2 regions of the Caloranaerobacter sp. TR13 genome follow, and region 1 is predicted to be linked to the other one. Evidence: riboswitches for the same ligand, from Rfam matches in the RefSeq annotation. Region 1 holds a riboswitch; the other holds the start of a gene.
The links. Region 1 has a riboswitch for FMN ahead of TR13x_RS07740 (ECF transporter S component). Riboswitches for the same ligand answer to the same signal wherever they lie in the genome.

Region 2: another riboswitch for FMN. It lies ahead of ribD (bifunctional diaminohydroxyphosphoribosylaminopyrimidine deaminase/5-amino-6-(5-phosphoribosylamino)uracil reductase RibD); the one in region 1 lies ahead of TR13x_RS07740 (ECF transporter S component).

What each region holds. Positions count from the first base shown of each region.
Region 1 is NZ_JXLL01000010.1:27,085-32,568, forward strand. It holds gene TR13x_RS07735 (amidohydrolase) at 1-787, shown strand, start outside; FMN riboswitch at 1,119-1,236, shown strand; gene TR13x_RS07740 (ECF transporter S component) at 1,334-1,936, shown strand; gene TR13x_RS07745 (pyridoxal phosphate-dependent aminotransferase) at 2,273-3,460, shown strand; gene tsaE (tRNA (adenosine(37)-N6)-threonylcarbamoyltransferase complex ATPase subunit type 1 TsaE) at 3,779-4,237, shown strand; gene tsaB (tRNA (adenosine(37)-N6)-threonylcarbamoyltransferase complex dimerization subunit type 1 TsaB) at 4,237-4,959, shown strand; gene rimI (ribosomal protein S18-alanine N-acetyltransferase) at 4,952-5,398, shown strand.
Region 2 is NZ_JXLL01000003.1:173,603-179,086, reverse strand. It holds gene ribE (6,7-dimethyl-8-ribityllumazine synthase) at 1-285, opposite strand, end outside; gene TR13x_RS05145 (bifunctional 3,4-dihydroxy-2-butanone-4-phosphate synthase/GTP cyclohydrolase II) at 287-1,501, opposite strand; gene TR13x_RS05140 (riboflavin synthase) at 1,516-2,166, opposite strand; gene ribD (bifunctional diaminohydroxyphosphoribosylaminopyrimidine deaminase/5-amino-6-(5-phosphoribosylamino)uracil reductase RibD) at 2,168-3,274, opposite strand; FMN riboswitch at 3,364-3,481, opposite strand; gene TR13x_RS05130 (CLC_0170 family protein) at 3,678-3,893, shown strand; gene TR13x_RS05125 (spore germination protein) at 3,905-5,455, shown strand; gene TR13x_RS05120 (endospore germination permease) at 5,478-5,484, shown strand, end outside.

The sequences.
Region 1 (5,484 bases):
ATTTGCAGCTATAAAGACGTATGGAGATAGAATAGATGATATGATAGTAAAAGAACCTTTAGCTATGAAAATAGCTTTTGGAGAAAATCCTAAGAGGGTTTATCATAGTCAAAAGAAATCTCCGATTACAAGGATGGCAACTGCTGCAAAGCTTAGGGAAACACTTTTTAAAGCTAAAAGGTATGTTGAGAAATTAGAAAAAGCTAAAGAAGATGAGTCAAAAATGCCTGAATTTGATATAAAAATGGAAGCTATGGCAAAGGTAATTAGAAAAGAAATACCGCTTAAGGCTCATGCTCATAGAGCAGATGATATACTAACTGCTATAAGGATAGCTAAGGAATTTGATGTAGATATAACTTTAGACCATTGTACTGAAGGTCATTTAATTGTAGAACATTTAGTAAAAGAGGGTAAGTATGCTATAGTTGGCCCAAGTTTAACTGATAGAAGTAAATTTGAACTTAAGAATTTAACATTTGAAACTCCTGGAATATTACAAAAAGCTGGTGTTAAAGTTGCAATAATGACAGATTCGCCAGTAATACCATTACAGTATTTGCCTCTTTGTGCAGGACTTGCTGTAAAAGCAGGCATGGATGAAATGGAAGCATTTAAAGCTATAACTATAAATGCTGCTGAAATATTAGGAGTAGACGATAGAGTTGGAAGTATTGAAGTGGGTAAAGATGCTGATATCGTAATATTTGATGGTAATCCATTAAAAGATGTTGATTGTAAAGTATATACAACAATAATTGATGGTAAAGTGGTTTATAAAAGATAGGTACTAGGTACTGGGTACTGGGTGCTGGGTACTGGTTTGAATTGAAAATTGAAAAAATAGAGATTAGAGAACAGAGATCAGGGGACAGGGAACAGAGGACAGAAAACTGTAAACTGTTCTCTGGTAACTGGCAACTAATTTTTATTTTCTGACAACTGTGTAGCGCAGAATTAATTCTGCGCTACATAGTATTGTAGAGCACAATTCATTGTGCGAAATTCTTGATTGGCTATTCGTTGTTGGCTTTTCGAATAGTGAAAGACGGTAATTTGCTTCTTGACAAAAATAGAGAATAATGTGATAATAAAGTTAAGAATTAAATATATTTTTTTCTAGTCTTCAGGGCAGGGTGAAATTCCCGACCGGCGGTATAGCCCGCGAGCTGCATTGCAGTTGACCTGGTGAAATTCCAGGGCCGACAGTTAAAGTCTGGATGGGAGAAGATTAGTACAGTTATTGTGTATGTACGCTCCTGAAGATTATCTTCAGGAGCTTTTAATTTGCTAATCCTCCCATAAAAGAACAAAAAATCGATGGAGGGATATCATGTTAACACTAAAAGAAAGACTTAACACTAGAATGCTTACCAAAATATCTGTTTTATCAGTACTTGCATTTCTTATTATGTACATTGAAGTACCTTTATGGTTTACACCAGAGTTCCTAAAGATTGACTTGAGTGATATACCTGCTTTAATAGGAGCCTTTGCATTAGGTCCTATGGCTGGAGTTATAATTGAATTTGTTAAAAATATACTTCATCTTGTAATTAAAGGAACTGTAACTATGGGAGTTGGAGAGTTAGCCAATTTCTTAATAGGAAGTGTGTTAGTTTATACTGCAAGTTATATCTATCATAAAAACAGAACGTTTAAAAATGCGGCTTTGGGTATGATTATAGGTACTATAATGATGACGATTGTAGCTTCTTTATCAAATTATTACTTCTTAATACCGTTTTATGCAAAGTTATTTGGGGCTCCAATAAACGCTTTTGTTGAGATGGGTGCTAAAGTTAATAAATTTGTTGCTGATTATAAAACTTTTATCTTATTTGCAATAGTTCCTTTCAATTTATTAAAAGGAACAGTTGTATCACTTGCTACAATTGTATTGTATAAGAAAATATCACCAATTTTACACAAGTAATTCAAATCGAGGGCATAGCCCTCGGTTTTTTTGGTATTGAAAATGTAAAAATTTTTTTGGCTATTCGTTGTTCTGTTTTTGTTTTTCGATAGTTAATAATTGAAATCCATTACGGAAATATATTTGAATTTATTCTTGATTTGATATGGAAAATAATTTCCTATGGATTATAATAAAATCCTTAAAAATAAATAAAGATTATAATGGAGATTTTATTGAAATCCATAACGAAAATTATATTTAGAAATTATCTTTAAAATTAATAGGAATATAATTTTCTATGGATTATAATAAAAGTATATAGTGATAAAGAAGAATATAAAGGAGAGAGAATAGATGTTATCTAAAAGATTGAATAATATTACTCCGTCATTTACAATTGGTATAAGTAGTAAGGTTCAAAAACTTAGAGAAAAAGGTATAGACATAATTAATTTAAGTATTGGAGAGCCAGATTTTTTTACTCCAGATAAAGCGAAAGAAGAGGCGATTAATGCTATACATAATAATAAAACAAAATATGATTCAGCTTCAGGTCTAAAGGAATTAAAAAAAGTTATTCAAAACAAACTTTGGACTGAAAATGGAATCAGCTATGAAGTTGATGAGATAGTGGTGTCTAGTGGAGCTAAACATTCTATAACTAATTCATTATTAGCTTTGTTAGATAAAGGGGACGAGGTGCTTATACCTAAGCCATATTGGGTAAGTTATCCTGAGATGGTTAAATTAGTAGGAGGAAAGCCTGTATTTGTTGAAACAGACAAATCTAATAATTTCAAGGTTACAGTTAATAAGCTGAAAGAGGTTGTAAGTTCAAGGACAAAGGCGATAATAATCTCGAATCCATCAAATCCAGCTGGAAGTATATATAGAGAAAAAGAGCTGATTCCTATAGTTAAGTTTTGTTTAGAGAACAATATATATATAATTTCAGATGAAATATATGAAAAGATACGTTATATTGACGACTATAAAAGCATTGCTGCTATTTCTAAGGAAGCTAAAGATATAACAATAACTATAAATGGATTTTCTAAATCGGTTTCTATGACTGGATGGAGAGTAGGGTATTCAGCTTCTAATAAAGAAATAGCTAAAGCTATTTCTACTATACAAGGGCATTTAGTTTCGCATCCTTCAACAATATCACAATGGGCAGCAGTTGGAGCACTATCTTATTGTGAAGAAGAAATAAATGAGATGGTTAAGATTTATAAGAGTCGTAGAGATAAGATAGTTTCAATATTAAGTAAAATAAAACCATTATCATTTATTTACCCTGAAGGAGCTTTTTACTTGTTTATTGACATTTCACAATTAAAGCAAAATATGAATTATGACGGAAGTTTTTCGGTTTATTTTGCAGATAGATTGCTTGAAGAAAGTAAGGTAGCTGTTGTACCTGGTATAGCTTTTGGAATAGATGATTATATAAGGATTTCTTATGCATGTAGTATAGATACGTTGACAGAAGGATTAAATAGAATTGCAGAATTCATACATTCTTTATATTGCAGCTAATAGATGAGTTTGTTGGCAAAAATTATTTATGAAAATAACGCTTATGCGAAAGAATTTAGAAAAAACTATAGGCTTAAATTTTTAGAAAATCCTAACGCACCTAATCAAGACGTCCTGTCTTGTAGGATGCTGGCTTAGCGTCCTGCTAAGCCTACGGATTTTCTTAAAAATTTTCACCTGTTTTTTTAAACTAAATTCTTTCAAGCATTCGCTTTTATTTTCATAGATTTTTTAAAATAAGTTTATGTCTGATTCGATAGCTATCAGCAGACAGCTGTTGGTTATTAGCGATATTTATGAATTAGGAAGGATGAAATTATGGTTAATATAAAAACGAACAGTCCTGAAGAAACCTATTCTTTTGGATACAAATTAGGAAAACTTTTAAAGAGTGGCGATATTTTATGCTTAAATGGTGATTTAGGAGCAGGAAAAACAACATTAACACAATCAATAGCTAAAGGACTTGATGTCAAAGATTATGTTACTAGCCCTACTTTTACATTGATTAATGAATATGAGGGGAGATATCCAGTATATCATTTTGATGTATATAGGATAGATGATATAGATGAGATGTATGATTTAGGATTTGAAGAATATATATATTCAGAAGGGGTTACTATTATTGAATGGGCTAGTATAATAGAAGATATACTACCTTTAGAAAGATTGGATATTACTATAAAAAGAGGGAAAGAATTTAACGAAAGAGAAATAATAATAGAAGCTAAAGGGAAACGATATGAAGAAATTGTTAAGGAGTTGATCAAATAGTGAAAATTCTTGCGATAGATACGTCTAGTATTGTTGCAACTTGTGCTATACTTGACGAAGATAAATTGATTGGTGAGTATATATTAAATAATAAAAGAACTCATTCGCAGAAAATAATGCCTATAATAAAAGAAATTTTGGAAAATAGTGAATTGAAACTGGAGGATATAGATGTTTTTGCAGTATCAATTGGACCAGGTTCATTTACAGGTTTAAGAATTGGAGTAGCAACTATAAAGAGTTTAGCTCATGTTTTGAATAAAAAAGTTATTGGTATACCTACTTTAGATGCTCTAGCATTTAATTTACCTTACTCTGATGGTATTATCGTGCCAATGATGGATGCTAGAAGAGATAGAGTATTTACTGGAATTTATAAATGGGAAAATGGCGATCTTTGTGTTATAAAAAAAGCAGATACAATAGAGTTAGATGAATTAATGGATATTTTAAGTGAAAGAGATGAAAGTATTATTGTTAATGGAGATGGTACATTAGTTTACAGACAAAAAATACTTGAGGCTTTAGGAGATAAAGTATTATTTGCACCAAAATCTGCAAATATGGCAAGAGCATCATCAGTTGCAGAATTAGCTCTATCAAGGGCAAAAGAAGGAAGACTAGAAAGCTTTTTTGATTTAGTTCCTGATTATCTTAGAAAGTCCCAAGCTCAGAGAGAGTATGAAGAAAAAATTAAGTGTTGTGGTGAAAAAAATGAGTAAGATCATAATTAGAGATATGACAGAAGAAGATATTGATGAAGTTCTTGATATAGAAAAAAAGTCATTTAAAACGCCATGGTCAAGAGATGCTTTTGTAAAGGAAGTCAATCAGAATAAACTTGCTAAATATATAGTGGCTTCAATTGAGGGTAAAGTAGTAGGTTATGGTGGCGTTTGGATTATTGTTGATGAGGGACACATAACGAATATAGCTGTTCATCCTAATTTTAGAGGATTAGGAATAGGAAATTTATTAGTAGAAGGTCTTATTGGAACTTGCAGAGAAAGAGGAATAAATAGAATGACTTTAGAGGTTAGAAAATCAAATAATATAGCTAAGTCTCTATATAAAAAATATGGTTTTAAAGAGTATGGCATAAGACCAGGTTATTATTCTGATACAAAAGAAGATGCAATAATAATGTGGAAAGAGATGTGATTTTTATCGCATCTCAAATTTTTTTAATTCATCGTAAATAATATAACTTTTATTACATTAAATTCAATGTTTTGGCAGGAAATTGA
Region 2 (5,484 bases), on a different contig from region 1:
CTCACTTGCTACATAGTCAAAATGAGGTGTAGCTCCCCTTATTACTGCTCCTAGGCAGATTACTGCATCATATTTTTTAGATTTAGCCATTTTTTTAGCTATCAGGGGAATTTCAAAGGAACCAGGAACCCAGGTTACTTCAATATCTTCTTCATTTACTCCATGTCTTTTTAGTCCGTCTAAAGCACCGGAAAGAAGTTTGCTACTTATAAATTCGTTGAACCTACCCACTATAATTCCAAACTTTAAACCTTGAGCAATCAATTTACCTTCATAGATTTTCATATTATTCTTCCTCCTTTAGAAATTCTAACATGTGTCCCATTTTTTTCTTTTTAGTTTTTAAATAATACTCATTTTTTTCATTACAGCCTACTTCAATAGGTATTCTTTCAACTATTTTAAGGCCATAGCCTGATAAACCTGAAAGCTTTTTCGGATTGTTTGTCATGAGTTTTATATTTTTAATTCCTAAATCTACAAGTATCTGTGCTCCGATTCCATAATCTCTCAAGTCTTCAGGAAATCCTAAAGCGAGATTGGCTTCTACTGTATCCATACCTTTATCTTGGAGAGCATATGCCTTTAACTTATTTATTAAACCTATGCCTCTCCCTTCTTGACGTAAGTATAATAAAACGCCTTTACCTTCCTCATTAATATACTTCAATGCAGCTTGCAGTTGTTCTCCGCAGTCACATCTCATTGATCCAAAGGTATCACCTGTAAGGCATTCAGAATGGACCCTTACAAGTACAGGTTCATCTCCAGCTATATTACCTTTTACTAAAGCCACATGATGTTCGTCGTTTAATTTATTCTGATATCCAATTATTTTGAATTCTCCATATTTTGTGGGCATATTAGCCTCTGCAACTTTTTCTATTAAGACTTCATTTTTTCTTCTATAGGATATCAAATCTGCTATAGTAATTATTTTGAGATTATGTTTTTTTGCAAATTTCATAAGTTGCGGAAGTCTTGCCATGGTACCGTCATCATTCATAATTTCACAAATTACACCTGCTGGGTATAAATTAGCGAGCCTGGCTAGATCTACTGCAGCTTCCGTATGTCCAGCTCTTTTTAAAACCCCGCCTTGCCTTGCTTCAAGAGGGAATACATGGCCTGGTCTTTTAAAATCTTGAGGTTTAGCATTTTTATCTAAAACTTTCTTTATAGTAAGAGCTCTTTCGAAAGCTGAAATACCTGTTTTAGTTTCTTTAGCATCTATTGATATCGTAAAGGCAGTCGAATGTGAGTCAGTATTTTCGCTGACCATTTGGGGTATATCAAGTGCTTTAAGTCTTTCAGAAATTATAGGCATGCAGATAAGTCCTCTTCCGAATTTAGTCATGAAGTTAACTGCTTCAGGTGTAATCTTTTCTGCTGCCATTACAAGGTCGCCTTCGTTTTCTCTGTCTTCATCATCTACTACGATAATCATTTTACCCTGTTTTATATCTACTATAGCTTCTTCTATAGTATTAAATTTAAACAAATTTATCACCTCTTTTATATAAATCCATGCTTTTTTAGGAATTCCACATCTATACCTTTATCATCTTTTGTTTCGTTGTTATAAACTAGGAGTTTTTCAACATATTTGCCTATCATATCACATTCTAGATTGACTTCGTCACCTAAAGATTTTTCTATAAGTGTTGTGACTTCTTTAGTATGGGGGATTATGGACACTTTAAATGTTTTGTTATCAATGTAGGCTACTGTTAAGCTGATGCCGTCAATAGCAATAGAGCCTTTGAAGATGATATATTTCAACAATTCTTCAGGAGGTTTTATAGTAACCCATATTGCATTGTCTTCTTTGTCAAATGACAGTATTTTACCTGTTCCATCGATATGACCGCTTACTAAATGTCCTCCCAGCCTATCGCTTAATCTCAATGCTCTTTCGAGATTAACCTTACTACCTGGCGCTAAATTTTTTAAATTACTTTTCCTAATAGTTTCAGGCATGACGTCTACGCTGAATGTATTATCGGTAAAATCTGTAACCGTTAAACATACTCCGTTTGTGCTAATACTGTCTCCAATTTTTATGTCTTCCAATACTTTCTTTGCTTTTATAACTATTTTTACAGATTTAGTTCCCTTTAAAATCGATTTAACTATACCTACTTCTTCAACAAGACCAGTGAACAAGTTAATTACCTCCTTTGTTTCGTACATATCCTTCTATCATAATATCTTCATCTAACTTATGAATTGTGATATTATCTATGCAAAAAGAGTCTTTTATAAATGGAACACCATCTCCATCAACAGGAGTTTTGGACAGATGACCTCCGATTATTTTAGGTGCTATAAAGAAGTTTATTTTATCAACTATATTGGATTTTAAAGCGGAATAATTGAGAGTTCCTCCGCCTTCTAGAAGAACGCTGTCTATACCCATTTCACCTAACTTTTTCATAAGATAATTTAAGTCTACTTTGCCGTTTATAGTTGGTGCCGTTAAGACTTCTACTCCCAGGTCTTTAAGTTTTTTGATTTTGTTCTTATCAGCCAAAATCGTAGTAGCTACTATAGTTTTTGCATTAGTTATACCTTTAACTACTTTTGAATCTAAAGGTATTTTGCATCTGCTGTCTACAATAACTCTTACAGGATTTTTTCCTTTAAAATTCTTTAACCTTACTGTAAGTTGAGGGTCATCAACTATGACTGTATTTATTCCTACCATTATGGCACTGTATCTATGCCTTAATTTATGAACGTACTGCCTAGAAGTTTTACCAGTGATCCATTTAGAATCAGAAAACTTTGTAGCTATCTTTCCATCTAGAGTCATTGCAGTTTTCATGAGGCAGAAAGGAACTTTGGTTGTAATATATTTTATAAAGATTTCATTGAGTTTTTTTGCTTCATCTTCTAATATGCCTATTTCTACTTCAATTCCATTATTCTTAAGTATTTCTACACCTCTACCAGAAACTAAAGGATTAGGATCCAAGGTTGCTATAATAACTTTTTTAATACCGCTGCTTATTATTCTATTGACACATGGGGGAGTTTTCCCAAAATGAGAACAAGGTTCTAAGGTTACATACATGATTGAATCTTCTGGATTTTCAACAACTGAATTTAAAGCTTCAACTTCTGCATGATTTCCGCCAAAGTATTTATGATAACCTTCCCCTATAATATTGTCATTCTTAACAATGATACAGCCTACCATTGGATTAGGGTTTACAAAACCAGCACCTTTTTCTGCCAATTCCAGTGCTCTTTTCATGTATTTTATATTCATTATAAATTACCCCCACATATATAAAATAAAACCCTGAAGTTAAAACTTCAGGGCATAAAATTTCAAAAAGATATAGGACGATACAAACATTTTTCCTTCTCCCATCCAGACTATACTGTCGGCTCTGGAATCTCACCAGATCAACCGCAACTGCGGCTCGCGGGCTGTACCGCCGGTCGGGAATTTCACCCTGCCCTGAAGGAAATAAACATATTCTATTATAATATTTGATTGTTTAAATAAAGCATATCATTATTGGATTTTAAAATCAAGTTTTTATATCAATTTCAAATAATTCCTTTTAATGAAACGTAAGCGAGTAATACTTCATTTTTTGCATAACATTACATATTATTGCAAATATTATATTTAACAAAAAAGTGGAAATCGTAGAGGTGATATTTTGGCTTTAACGAAGTCAGTTATAAATGAATTTAAAGAGCTGTACAGCTTATATATGGCTTTTTTAGTAGTATTTATAGGTTTTTTTACATATTTTGTTGATGGAGTGTATTTAAGAGCTAAGGGAAATATGAAAGAATCATCTTTAGCAAAAATAATAGGAATTATATATATAATTGGAGGTCCATTATTTTATGTTTTAATTAGAATTTTGTGAGGAGGAGCTAGATGCCACTTAAGAAAAGAAATAAAAAAGAAGATTCTAAACAAGAAAATAGCATATCTATATCAAAAGATATAGAGACAAACTTGAAAAAGATAAAAGAGATATTAAAAGATTGTGATGATATAGTTTATAGAGAATTTACAGTTGGAGAAAGACAAAATTTCAAATTTGCAATTGTATATGTAGATGGCCTTACTGACAAAATGCTAGTAAACGATTATGTATTAGAATCTCTTATGCATCAAGCTAGAGGTTTAGAGCCTCATCCTAATAGCATTAAGAGCAACTTATATGAATTAGTAAAAAAAGGAAATATTGCAATTACAGAGATGAAAGAAGTAGAGACTTTAAATGAGGCGATAGATAATATATTAGCAGGTGAAACAATACTTCTTATAAATAGATATCAAAAAATTATAATCGCATCATCTCGTGGATGGCCTGTAAGAGGTCTGACTGAACCTCAGACAGAGACTGTAATAAGAGGACCAAGGGATGGTTTTGTAGAAACGCTTAAAGTCAATACTACATTAGTTAGAAGAAGAATAAGGGACCCTAAACTTAAAATAAAAAATATGCAGATTGGCAGAAGATCTAAAACAGATATAGCTGTGCTTTATATAGAGGATGTAGCTAATAAAGAGCTTATTGAAGAGGTTATAAAGAGACTCAAGACTATTAAAGTAGATGTAATTTTAGAGAGTGGAATTATAGAGCAGTTTATAGAGGACAATTGGGCATCACCTTTTCCACAAATAGAAAATACTGAAAGACCCGATGCCGTAGCAGCAGCTCTATATGAAGGGAGAGTTGCTATACTTGTTGATAATACACCTTTTGCACTCATAGTACCAGTAACTATTAGTACTTTATTACAGTCTTCTGAAGATTATTATGAAAGATGGATTATTACTTCTTTAATTAGAATTTTGAGATATATTGCATCTTTTATGGCTCTGTTATTACCTTCTATTTATATAGCAGTTACAGCTTATCATCCAGGTATGCTTCCTACACAGCTAGCCTTATATTTAGCAGCAACAAGAGAGGGAGTTCCATTCCCTGCTATTATTGAAGCATTTATTATGGAGGTTACTATAGAGCTTCTTAGAGAAGCAGGTATGAGATTGTCAGGACCTATTGGTACTACTATAGGTATAGTTGGAGGTCTAGTAATAGGTCAAGCTGCTGTTGAAGCTGGAATTGTAAGTCCTATGATGGTTATTATAGTTGCATTAACAACTATAGCGTCTTTTGCTATACCCAGCTATAATATTGCAACAGGTTTTCGCTTTGTAAGGTTTGGAATAATGATTTTTTCAGCGATATTAGGGTTGTATGGCATAATGTTAGCTTTAATTATATTAGGCACTCATTTGGTTAGATTAGAAAGCTTTGGAGTACCTTATATGTCACCTTATGTGTCTTTTAGTGCAACATATAATGATTTAAAAGACAGTCTAGTTAGAATGCCTATTCAAACTATGAAAAAAAGACCTAAATTTACTAAGGTCTACGATAAAGACAGAATATTTTCTGACAGCGAAGAATAAGGGGTAAGAAGGTGCATGAATAATGATTA